Regions from separate parts of the Paenibacillus sp. tmac-D7 genome, predicted to be linked through region 3. Evidence: predicted binding sites of a transcription regulator. Region 3 holds the regulator's gene; each other region holds the start of a gene.
What was found. Region 3 encodes Rex, which represses fermentation and respiration genes when NADH is low (regulators of the CRP and FNR family bind a similar motif). Its sites were predicted from a motif close to TTGTGAAATATTTCACAA; they were not measured.
Positions count from the first base shown of each region.

Region 1: a site for Rex is predicted at 2,563-2,580, ahead of FKP33_RS10180 (helical membrane plugin domain-containing protein). Genes of this name have one in related genera too.
Region 2: a site for Rex is predicted at 2,779-2,796, ahead of nadA (quinolinate synthase NadA). Genes of this name have one in related genera too.

Region 1 covers NZ_VIDW01000011.1:46,613-50,871, forward strand. The annotation lists gene FKP33_RS10170 (fatty acid desaturase family protein) at 1-511, opposite strand, end outside; gene FKP33_RS10175 (NAD(P)/FAD-dependent oxidoreductase) at 799-1,977, opposite strand; gene FKP33_RS10180 (helical membrane plugin domain-containing protein) at 2,007-2,426, opposite strand; gene FKP33_RS10185 (multidrug effflux MFS transporter) at 2,783-4,003, opposite strand; gene FKP33_RS10190 (MarR family winged helix-turn-helix transcriptional regulator) at 4,140-4,259, opposite strand, start outside.
Region 2 covers NZ_VIDW01000052.1:13,141-17,399, forward strand. The annotation lists gene nadC (carboxylating nicotinate-nucleotide diphosphorylase) at 1-148, opposite strand, end outside; gene nadB (L-aspartate oxidase) at 141-1,754, opposite strand; gene nadA (quinolinate synthase NadA) at 1,791-2,729, opposite strand; gene ftsH (ATP-dependent zinc metalloprotease FtsH) at 3,001-4,259, opposite strand, start outside.
Region 3 covers NZ_VIDW01000017.1:83,996-88,254, reverse strand. The annotation lists gene FKP33_RS13950 (DUF47 domain-containing protein) at 161-781, shown strand; gene FKP33_RS13945 (inorganic phosphate transporter) at 841-1,839, shown strand; gene FKP33_RS13940 (redox-sensing transcriptional repressor Rex) at 1,900-2,520, opposite strand; gene dinG (ATP-dependent DNA helicase DinG) at 2,517-4,259, opposite strand, start outside.

The DNA.
Region 1 (4,259 bases), on a different contig from region 3:
CTCCGTATAAGTGAAAGATTTGCATGAAAATGATTTTCCAAATCGGCGGCCGCTCCATCACAATCTCAGGATCCCGGCCCACGATGATCGTATCGGTATGGTGGCGCGTGTGACTCCAACGCTTAGGCGTTGCCGACCTCAGGGCCATGAAGGAGGCGATCTGGTAAACGACTTCATTCATCCACGGCGTTTTGAAAGCGGTTCCATGACCGCACTCATGCCAGCGTGAATCGGAAGGCGTGGCGTATACGATGCCATAAAGCGCGAATGCGGGAATCGCCCACCACGTGCCCCAGCTGTAATAGGCCAGAACCCCTAAAGCGATAACCAAGCCGAACCAAATTAGCGTATCGCGTATGGCCGGCCCGTCCTTTCGCTTCATCAGCTCCTTCAGGCGTTGACGGGGTACCGGACTTGTATACCACTCGGCTGCTACGAGCCCTCTTTCGTACGCCCGCTGTTTCTCGGGACCGACGACACTGTAGTCTCTTCTGGTCTTTGTAGAAGACAACTTGACTCTCCTCCTCTTGATTTGGCTGCCAGGCTTGAGTCCGAATTGCCCGCGGCTGCAAGCCCCATATTTGAATTGATAATCACATCCTCAGAGTACATAATTTTACAGCTCATAGCAATGCATTGAATTGACATCGTTTTGTCTGAAATTGATAAGTTACCCAAACATCCCGAACATCCTTTCTGCCGGTGACGCTCATCCCCTGTTCTCTTAACGTTCCTTTAAACAGAGAAAGGCCCCGCTTCTCTATATGCAGAGAAGCAGGGCCTGCCCGATCGATGATTCTAGTACGCCAAGGTGAACAGTCCGTTGATGTGCGACAAGTAACGCACGTTGCTCGCTTCTTTCATCAACGTCGCCGGCAAGCCTTTCAATTTCGTTTGGTTGCCGCCGATTGTGCCGATTCCGTCTTTGCGGCCAAGGCTCGCGAGCGTTCCGGAGAATACCGGCTCGAACGACTGCATCGGCGCGCCATTATACGACGCGAAGATGTTGTAACCGATCGTTTCGCCCATTTGCCAAGCCAATTGCGCTGTCGGCGGGTATGGACGGCCTTCTTTGCCCATGACAACCGCGCTGTCGCCGGCCACGAATACGTCCGGATGCGACGTCGATTGGAGCGATTCGGTCACGGTTGCGCGGCCGCGGTTCACTTCGATGCCGCAGTTTGCGACAACCGAATTACCTTGAACGCCGCCCGTCCATACGAGCGTGCTTGTCTCGATGACGCTGCCGTCTTTCAACGAAACGGACGTCTCCGTCATTTCCGTAATCGCCACGCCGGTCAGGAACTGCACACCGCGCTTTTGCAAGCTTGTTTGGGCGCGCTCGATCAATTCAGGCGCAAAGCCCATCAGAATCGAAGGGGCCGCTTCTACGCAGTACAACGAAACGTCGTTGAAATCGACGCCTTTCTTCTTACACAGACCCGGCAGCATATCGGCAAATTCGCCGACCAGCTCGATGCCGGTCAAGCCGCCGCCGCCTACGACGAACGTAACGTCCGCTTTATTCTTCGATTGCTTGTAAGCTTCAACCCGCGCTTCAACGTGCGCACGCAGACGGTTCGCGTCGTTAACGGATTTCAGCGTGAAGCTGTGCTCCTGCAGGCCAGGAATGCCGAAGAACGCCGTTTCACTGCCGAGCGCGATGACAAGCGTGTCATACTCGTAGGTTTTACCGCTTTTCAGAAGCACGCGCTTCTCGTCGAGTCCGATCGTTTCGACCGTATCGATGCGCAGATCGATGTTTTTACCGCGAAGCAGCTTCTCGAGCGGAAGCGCTACAGCTTGCTCGCTCAAGTTGCCTGCAGCCAAACGGTGCAGCTCGGTAATAATTTGGTGAGAAGGGAATCGGTTCACGACCGTGATAGTCGCTTCTTCCGCCGTCATATATTTACGCGCCGTCAGCGCGGTTAACAACCCGCCGTATCCGCCGCCTAGAATCAAAATTTGCTTCGACATAGTTATCCTCCGTCCGGTATTGATGCTTCTTAAGATTGACGCTGATTTTGCTGACGCTCTGCCGATACTTCCAGGAACGCTTGGGCAAAACGGAACATCTTCTGCACTTGCGGATCCTTCAGCATTTTAAGCAGACCGAACAAGCCGATAGTCGCCGTTTCCGCTTGCGCACGGTCGCTTGCTTCAATCGCGGTCGCGGCTACGCTCTTAACTTTCTCTTGGATCGGCTTCACGAATTCTTCCATGCCGCCCTTCAGATCGTCGATCAGGACGCGGTCGGTGGCCACATTTTGCACCAAATCGTACGTTTTCGTTAAAAGGGTTACCATTTCGGCCAGCTTCGGCAGGTTGTCGACCAACACCGTAAGCGACTGTTGGACCTCGGGCTTCATCAATTGATCGAGTACATCGAGTGATTCGCGCGAGATCGTTTGCGTTGTTTGTGACATAAGTAAACGTCCTCCTATACTTTGCATAGATGTCCCTTGTGCCGGCTGCCTGTTCTTTTCGAGCGATGGGAGGTTCGTCTTCTTCAAGCCGTCTCTCTGACAAGCTTATCGTCCATGAAGATCCATGACCATCCAATTGTAACATTTTTCACATGCTTGAGAATAAGGCAGTGCCTGAAAGGGAACGCTATATGGACTCTATTATACGACCATTCCCTTCATCTTTGAAAAGCCAATTTCCTACAATTGTGAACATTCTGTTAACACTAATTTCAAGCAGCCGATTCCTTTTTGAAAAAAAAAAAGCGCGGCCGCCGCTTCACCCCCTGGACTCAGCCGCGACCGCACTTCAAACCTTACGCGTTTACCGAACGCTTGCGGCCGATCATGACCGCGTACAGCACAATCGCGCTGACGTTCGCGGCGGCAATGACAATCCCCATCGGGACAGTCGCTTCGCTACCGCCCAGACCGACCAGCGGCGCCACCAATCCGCCGAAGATGAACGACAGCACGCCGAGCAGGGCTGAGGCCGTCCCCGCCGACTTCGCCTGATTGCGCATCGCCAGCGGGAACGACGCCGTTCCGACGATGCCGACGCACGAGACGACGATGAACAGCGGCGGCAGCACGGCGGCCAGCCCCGCTCCGGCGATAAGGCCGACGAGCAGGATAATCCCGCCGAGTGCGGCGAGCACGAGTCCGCTGACGAGCAGCGTCGTTTCCTTGATTTTACCGGCTAGTTTCCCTGTGACTTGGCTGGCAATAATGATGCCAAGTCCGTTTATGGCGAATATGAAGCTGAACGTTTGCTCCGAGACGCCGAACGCATTCTGAAGGACGAAGGGCGATCCGGCGATATAAGCGAACATGGCCGCGGTCACAAGCCCTTGCGAAAGCGCATAGCCCATAAACAGCCGGTCCTTCGCTATCGCGCGCATCGTCGACAGCGATTGCGCAATACCGCCTTGCGACCGGTGCTCGGGCTTCAAGGTTTCCGGCAGCGCGAAGAGGACGGCGATGAATACGAGCACCCCGATGAGCGACAGCACGAGGAACACGCCGCGCCACGACGTGAACTGCAGGAGCTGACCTCCCATAATCGGAGCCAGGATCGGAGCCGCACCGTTCACCAGCATCAGCAGCGCGAAAAACTTCGTCAGCTCCATCCCCGCATAGAGGTCCCGGGCCACCGCCCGCGAGATGACGATACCCGCCGAGCCGGCCGCGCCTTGAATGAAACGCAGCGCGACGAACGCCCAGGCCGACGTGCTGAACATGCACAGCAACGAAGCTACGGTGTACAAGAGCAGCCCCGCCAGAAGCGGCCCCCGTCTGCCGCGCACGTCGCTGAGCGGCCCGGCAAGCAGCTGTCCGAGCGACAGCCCGAGCAGACAAGAGGTAAGGCTTAGCTGCGCCATCGAGGTGCTCGTGTGCAGGTCGCCTTCAAGCATGGGCAGCGCCGGCAGGTACATATCGAGCGATAACGGACCGAAAGCCGACAAAATGCCCAGCACAAAAGCGATCCAGATGCGCCTGGACCGGGCGGGCGCTTGAATAGCCGCAGATGATTTCATGAATGAATGCCTCCTTGATTCCGGACAGTAAACCTAATAACGGAACAGCCGTGCGCCATCTGAGCGGTTGGCGAATTTTCCGGCGGAAAATTGGCGTATAAGAAACCGGGGTGCGAAGTTTCCGTAACCGCAACCGCTAACGCTTCTTCTCCAGCTCCACGTTGTAGGCGCTTAAATATTGGCTGAGCCGCTGAATTTTATCGTCGAATTGCGCAATTTCCGATTCCGGCACCTTCGCAAAAATCAGATCCGCATG
Region 2 (4,259 bases), on a different contig from region 3:
CGATGCCCATGTCCTTGACATGAATGATTCCTTTCGATTCCGAAGCTTCCGGAATCGTCGTCATCGTCGTGACGTCCCCCATCCCGATATCTTCTTCCAGCCAGGCTTTCAGGTTATGTTCCAAAGCCGTCCGATTCAACTCAAACATCGTCAATCCGTCCTTCCGTCGTTCCATTCACCCGGTTGAATACCGTATGTTTACGCCACAGCAAGTCATCGCGTTCGGGAAAATCTTCTCTGTAGTGTCCCCCGCGGCTTTCCTCCCTAATCAGGGCGGCTTGTGTCGTCAGAAGTGCACAAATAAGCAGATTCGCGAACTCATACTCCTCCCGTTTGGCTAAGGAGTTGTCGAAAATAGCCAGATGCCGCTTCAATTCTTCATACCCTTTGGCCAGTCCTTTGCCATTGCGTTTCAAGCCGGCATAACGCAGCATCAGCTTCTGCAGCTTCAGCTTCTTCTCCACGACCGGTTGAATGGCTTGCCCCGTAGCACGCCCCCGCTCGCTAAGCACTGGTGTTTCCGTTATCTTATCCAGCTCGCGGATACGCTCCACAATCCGGCGTCCGAACACGATCGCCTCGGACAACGAATTGCTGGCCAGCCGATTGGCTCCGTGCACGCCGGTCGACGTGACTTCGCCGCAGGCGAACAGCCGTTTCACCGTCGTTTCGCCGTGCAAATCCGTCTCCACGCCCCCCATCATGTAATGGGCGGCCGGGGCGACCGGGATCCAGTCAGAGGATAAATCCAGGCCGAAGGTCAAACAAGTTTCATAGATCGTAGGAAAACGGTATTTAACCGTCTCCTCGGATTCGTGCGTAAAGTCAATGTAAACGAAGGTCGACTTCGTCAGCTCCATTTCGCTGACGATCGCACGCGCGACGATATCCCGGGGCGCCAGCTCCAGTTGAGGGTGGTAACGATCCATGAAGCGTTCTCCATTGATGTTGCGGAGAACCGCTCCCTCGCCCCGTACCGCTTCCGAGATCAGGAAACGCGGGGCGCCCGGATAACAAAGGGCCGTCGGATGAAATTGAATAAACTCCACATCGCGTATGTTAGCTCCGGCCCGGTAAGCGATGGCGATGCCGTCCCCGGTCGCAATGTCCGGGTTGGTCGTATAACGGAACAACTGCCCCGCTCCGCCGCTGCACAACACCGTGGCGTTAGCGCGTATGAATACTTTCTGCCCGTCAGGCTTCTGTACGAGAGCCCCGAAGCATTCGCCGTCCTGCGTAATGAGATCGATCACAAAATGATCGTCCCAAATTTCAATATTCGGGTCCTGCTTGGTCCGTTCTGACAACGCGCGTACGATCTCCGCGCCCGTCGCATCTCCTTGCGCATGCAAAATACGCCGCTGGCTGTGTGCACCTTCTTTCGTAAGGGCGTACCGGCCGTCCTCCATATCAAACTCTGTGCCCATCCGGATCAAATCTTTCACCCCGGCAGGGCCTTCGTGTACGAGAACGTCCACAGCCGAAGAGGAACATAAGCCCGCTCCGGCAATTAGCGTGTCTTGCCGATGATAAGCCGGAGAATCCTCATCGGAAATAACCGCGGCGATGCCTCCCTGTGCGTAACGTGTGTTGCTGTCCAGCAGCGATTTTTTCGTGACCATCAGCACTTTATGCGTTTCGGCGCTTCTAAGCGCGGTAAAAAGACCGGCGATGCCAGCGCCGATCACGATCACGTCAGTATATACGGTAGGAAGCTGCTGCAAATCGAAATTGACCATATAACGGGGGATCATGAGCCTCCACCTTCCTAACAAGAGAAGTAGCGCATGCTACTTGACCTGCAGCATGCGCTCCAAGGATGCACGGGCCTTATCGGCCACGTCTTGCGGTACGTATACTTGGGGACTGTTCGTCTCCAAACATTTAACCACTTTCTTCAAATTATTCACTTTCATATTCGGACAAACCAAGTATTTGGTGGCAAAATGAAATTGCTTATGCGGGCTGTCAAGGCGCAGCTGATACCCGGTGCCGTCTTCTGTGCCGACGATAAATTCCTGGCAATCGGATTCCTTGCAGTACTTGATAATGGCCGTCGTGCTGCCGACGAAATCGCCCATTTTGACAACCTCCGGACGGCATTCGGGATGAACCACGAATTGGGCGTTCGGGTGCAGAGCTTTCATCTCCTCAACGTCTTTAACGGTCAGCATATCGTGAGTGTTGCAGTAGCCTTCCCAGATGATCATTTTCTTGTCCGTGAACTTGGATACGTAGTCGCCCAGATTCTTATCCGGTACCCAGATGATTTCATCGGAATCTACCGAGTTTATGACTTTGATGGCGTTAGCCGACGTACAGCAAATGTCCGTTTCGGACTTCACTTCGGCCGATGTATTGATGTACGCGACGACCTTGGCATTCGGATGCTGTTTCTTCAAGGCGCGAAGCCCGTCAACATTGACCATATCGGCCATCGGACAACCGGCGCGCTCATCGGGAATAATAACCGTCTTGCCCGGAGCCAAAATCTTAGCGCTTTCTCCCATAAAGTGTACACCGCAAAATACGATGACATCGGCATCCGTCGATGCGGCTTTTTGTGCAAGAAGGAACGAATCCCCGCGGAAATCGGCTACTTCTTGAATTTCATCCCGCTGATAATAATGGGCAAGTATAATGGCGTTACGCTCTTTCTTTAATTGAGCGATCCGTTCTTTCAGCTCGCGCTGCTGCTCGGCTTTGCGCTCCAGTGCCAGTGCTTCCATAACACACCTTCCTTTGCTTTCCTCTCGAATGTAAAGACCCCGAAATAGATGGTGAAAATGTTCACAAAGATAATAAAGATTTACACCTAATTTACACGCGGGGGCCCCGCCATGTCAATGTTTAAATACCTACAAAAAGAAACAAATATACGCTTCGGACACATCGCCTGTACGACTGCTTATCCCTCACGGCCAGTTTCTCGCTTATCAACGCTTTTTGCCTGATACAAAAAGGAAAAACCGGCACCTTTCGGCACCGGTTCGCGTGATATTATTGATCCTGCTCGTCATCCGAGCTTTTCTTCTCGATATCGAGCTTATTGGAATCCGCAGCTTGGTCTTGGCTTTGGATGTTCACTTTGACATCATCGTTCTTGCCGTCAAGCGCCGGCTCCTCATCAGGAACCGCACCCAATTTGCCGCTGTCGATCAGTTCTTTAATTTGATCTTTCTCGAGCGTTTCTTTCTCGATCAACGTCTCGGCGATCAAACGAACTTGGTCGCTGTATTTGGTGAGAATCTGTTTGGCACGTTCGTAACAAGCGCGAATGATCGACTGCATTTCTTGATCGATCTCATAAGCGATCGCATCGCTATAGTTCTGTTCATGCCCGATATCGCGGCCGAGGAACACCTGGCCCTGCGTCGTACCGAACTGCATCGGTCCAAGCTTATCGCTCATCCCGAACTCGGTTATCATCCGACGAACGATGCCTGTAGCGCGCTGGAAGTCGCTGTACGCGCCGGTTCCGATTTCGCCGATGAACAACTCCTCGGAAACGCGTCCGGCCAACAAGCCGGTCACTTTGTCGAGCAGCTCGTTCTTCGTCTGCATCATCTTGTCTTCGCCTTCTTTAGGCAGCATCATCACGTACCCGCCCGCGCGTCCGCGCGGAATGATCGTAACTTTGTGCACCACATCGGCATGCTCGGCGTGAATCCCGACGATCGTATGACCCGCTTCGTGGAAAGCGACCATCCGCTTCTCGCGTTCGCTGATGATGCGGCTCTTCTTCTGCGTACCGACAACAACGCGGTCAAAAGCTTCGTCGATCTCATCCATGGAGATGTCTTTGCGATTGCGGCGGGCCGCAATGAGCGCAGATTCGTTCAACAGGTTCTCCAAGTCCGCGCCGGAGAAGCCGGTTGTGTAACGAGCCAGCTGATCCAGCTTCACATCCTTGGCCAAAGGCTTGTTGCGCGCGTGTACCTTCAGCACCGCTTCGCGGCCCTTCACATCCGGACGGTCAACCGTGATTTGACGGTCGAAGCGTCCCGGACGAAGCAGCGCAGGGTCCAGGATGTCCGCACGGTTGGTAGCGGCAACGATGATAATGCCTTCGTTCGCTCCGAATCCGTCCATCTCTACGAGCAATTGGTTCAAGGTTTGTTCCCTCTCGTCATGACCGCCGCCGAGACCGGCGCCGCGCTGACGACCAACCGCATCGATTTCGTCTATAAATATGATACAAGGCGCATTCTTTTTGGCGTTCTCGAACAAATCGCGCACCCGGGACGCACCGACACCGA
Region 3 (4,259 bases):
TGCACATCATCATAGACGATTCTGGAGAAACTAGGATTGCATTCCGACATTCGAGTGTGTTATTTTTAATTTTGTGTTAATTTACCCCTTATTTCTACATAAACCGTAGTTACAGTATTTATATATTGTAAATTTACGATAAATTTAGGAGGCGAAAGCCATGTTGTTTACAAAAAAGAACGATACCGATTTTTTACTGCTGCTCATTAAGGCTTCTGAAAACACGCTGCAGGCCGCTCAAGTTTTCCGAACCGCCATGATGGGATCGGAGCCGCCGGCGAACTTCTACCCCCAGCTGCGGGATTTGGAGCATGCCGGAGATCAAATCACGCATCAAATTTTCAAGGGCTTGAATAAAGTGTTCATTACGCCTTTGGACCGGGAAGACATTATGGAGCTCGCTTCCAAGGTCGACGACGTGCTCGACGGAATTGAAGCATCGATCGCACGTTTTGACTATATGAACATTACGTTTACCGATAAATATATGAAGGAATTTTCTGCGGTGCTCGTAGCCAGCTGTCAGCATATCCTCGATGCCTTCAAGCTGCTGTCCAAGAAAAAGTATATGCAGCTGACGGAGCATACCGTGCAAATCAACAGCTTGGAAAATGAAGGAGACCGTTTAATGCGCGAGGGCATCCGTGAAATTTTCACCAATCCGAAAGATCCTTACCACGATTTTAAATTGAAAGAAATGTACGAACGCCTTGAGCAAACGACCGATGCCTGTGAAGATGTCGCCAACATCTTGGAGAGCGTTGTGCTGAGATACTCTTAACCTTGCCGGCCAGTCCGGACCGGTTAGTGGTAATATGCACAATGACTTAGGAGGAAATTATGTTAACCATATTGATTGTAGTCGTTGCTTTGGCGCTTCTGTTCGATTTTATCAACGGATTTCACGATACGGCCAATGCTATCGCTACTTCTATTTCAACCAAAGCGCTGTCACCGAGATTCGCCATCATCTACGCGGCCGTTTTGAACTTTCTCGGCGCAATCTACTCGTCAGAAGTCGCTAAAACGGTGGGCGGTAAAGTCGCGAATCCGGCTACCATTGAGAACGGTATTTATATCGTCATCGCCGCCTTGATTACGGCTATACTTTGGAACTTGCTCACCTGGTATTACGGCATTCCGTCCTCTTCTTCCCACACACTTATCGGCTCGCTTGCCGGCGCCGTCATTGCAGGCGCAGGGATGGACGCTTTAAACTGGTCCGGGTTTCGTGAAATCATTCTGATTCTTGTCTTATCGCCAATTGTCGCGTTCGCTACCGGTATCGTGATTATGTGGATTATCCGGTTCTTTATTATGTCGACCGGTAACCAATCGCGTTCCAAGCTCAATCGCACGTTCCGCATTTTCCAAATTTTCTCGGCGGGACTGCTTTCCTTTTCCCACGGCGGGAACGACGCTCAGAAAGCGATGGGGATCATCGTATTCGCCTTGGTTGCGATGAACCAGCAAGACACGCTGGACGTTCCGCTCTGGGTTAAATTAGCCGCTGCAACCGCTATGGGCCTCGGAACCTCAATCGGCGGATGGCGCATTATCAAGACGATGAGCCGTAAGCTGCTGAAGATCGAGCCGATCAACGGCTTCGCTTCCGACTTGAACTCATCGATCGTCATTCAAACGTCGACCCATCTCGGGATGCCGTTATCGACAACCCACGTCATTTCCTCCTCGATCATCGGAACAGGTTCCGTGATGAGATTCCATGATGTCAAATGGGCAACGGTAACACGAATGATCTTGACCTGGATCATCACAATTCCGATCAGTATGGTGATTGCGTTCCTCATCTACAAAATCATTTACGCATTCGTATAATAATAGGACAAGCCCGTGCCGGTTCGGCACGGGCTTGTTGTTATTCATTTATCGGATACATTAATCCAAATAATAAGCGAGGCTTTGCAGGTCCGTCGTGAAATCCGCATGGTGTACCCGTACATCGCTCGGCACTTTAATAATGAGCGGCGCAAAGTTCAAGATCGCTTCGACGCCCGCTTCGGTGAACTGGTTGGCGACCTGCTGCGCTTCCGGCGCAGGAACGGTAATAATCCCGATCCTGATCTGCAGCTCGCGAATCGTCGTCCCGAGCTCTTCCATCGGCTTTACTTTTAAGTTATTGATCGATTCGCCGATTTTGTTCGGTTGCGCGTCAAAGACAGCGACAATTTTCATGTTGTCTTTTAAATAAGCGTTGTAATTGCATAACGCGCGGCCCAAATTGCCCGCTCCGACCAGCGCGACGGGAATCACTTTATCAAGCTTCAAAATTTGTCTGATTTTCTCGATTAAATAATCGACATCATACCCGATGCCCTTCTTGCCGAATTCACCAAAATAAGCGAGATCTTTACGGATTTGGGCCGGATTCAGATCAAGTTTTTGTCCAAGATCCTGTGAAGATACGGTTGAAATATTTTTCTTGCTCAGCTCATTCAAGAATCGCAAGTAAATCGGCAGCCGTCGGACGACCGCCTCGGAAATTTTCATCGTTTTCATGCTTCGTTCTCCTCCATCCACCGCTTAATACGTGGAACCAACTGATTCGCAGTCATATGCTCGATCTTAGGTCCCGGCAGCGAATACAAGAAGTATTTCCCATAGTTCGTATCGATGACCCGGGTATCGTAAATAATGACGATCCCTTTGTCCGATGCGGTACGAACCAATCTTCCGAATCCCTGCTTGAAGCGAATAACCGCCTGTGGTACCGACAGCTTCATGAACGGATTCATATTCTTGGCCTTAAGCTTTTCCGTCTTCGCTTCCACAAGCGGATGCGTCGGCGGCTGGAACGGCAGCCGGACGATGGCCAGACAGGTGAGCGCGTCGCCCGGAATGTCGACGCCTTCCCAGAAGCTGCTCGTGCCCAGAAGCACGCAAGCAGGACTGCTCTGGAACATGCGCGTCAGCTTGCTTCGATTGCCGCTGTCCACGCCTTGTCCGAGCACGTTCACGCCGAACGGCGCCAGCATTTCCTTCAAACCGGCATGAACCGTCTTCAGCATGCGATTGGAAGTGAAAAGAACCAGCATGCGCCCTTTCGTTTCCAGCGCGACTTCGGCCAGCGACGGAATCAGGCGGTCGATAAACTCTTTGTCGCCCCCGCTTCCGCCGCGCAGCCCCGGAAAGTCCCGGGGGATAGCGACAAGCGCCTGCTCCCGGTAATTGAACGGCGAGGGAAGCTGCACCGTTCTCAATTGTCCGGATGGCTGCGATTCGTTCAGCCCCAGCTGTTCGCAGGTGTAAGCGAACGATTTGCCTACCGAGAGTGTGGCCGAGGTCAGTATTACGCTATCTTTCGGCTCGAAGAAATGCTGCTGCAGCAGCGAGCTGACATCGACCGGCACGCAATGCAGCTGAAGCGAGCGATTTTTGTTGTACAACCCGCCCTCTAACCAATACACATAGTTGTCGTCCGGCATCGTCATAAAGAAATGGAGCGCATCTTTATAACGATGAAGTTCTTTCACGGTGCCGCTTAAGTCGGTTACGACGCTCTGCACTTCGAATTCGTCCTGCACCTCTTTCAGCTCGCTGACGACCTTATCCAGCTTCTTAAGCGCTTCAAGCGCGTGCAGCTGAAAATTCTCTTCAAGCACCGCGAGCTTATCCCACCCGAGGGGCAGCGCGTCCTTCCTCACCCGAAGCACGAGGCCGCCGCCTTCCTGCTGAGCCGCCGACTCCCCGCTGCGCGATGTCAGCAACTGATACAGCAGTTCCGTCAGCTGCTCCCACTCTTCTTTCATCTCCATCACTTTCTCGACCGCGCGGTCGATCTCAGCGCTCCAGCCAGCCACGCGCGGATCTTCGTCCGCCTTCTGCAAACGAAAGCGGAGGCTTGACAATTGCCCGGAACGGCCGTCCTTATACAGCCAATGAAGCGTGTTCATTAACCCGTGATAGTGAAGCTCGATCCCCAGATGCTTGCTCGCCACTTCTTCAAAATGATGAGCCTCATCGATAACAAGATGCTTATAAGCAGGCAGCAGGCGGTTGTCCGCTTTCATATCCGTAAATAAGAGCGAATGATTCGTGATGATGACGTCGGCCGTGTTCGCCTCGTGGCGGGCTCGATGGTAAAAGCATTTTTTAAACCAGGGGCAGGCGCGATTCAGGCAAGAATCGGTGTCGCTTTCCACCGTATGCCAAAACGGCTTTCCTTTGTTGGCAAAGAAAAGCTCCTCGTCGTCGCCGTGTTTCGTTTCCCCGAGCCACACGAGCATCTGCCCGGCGGT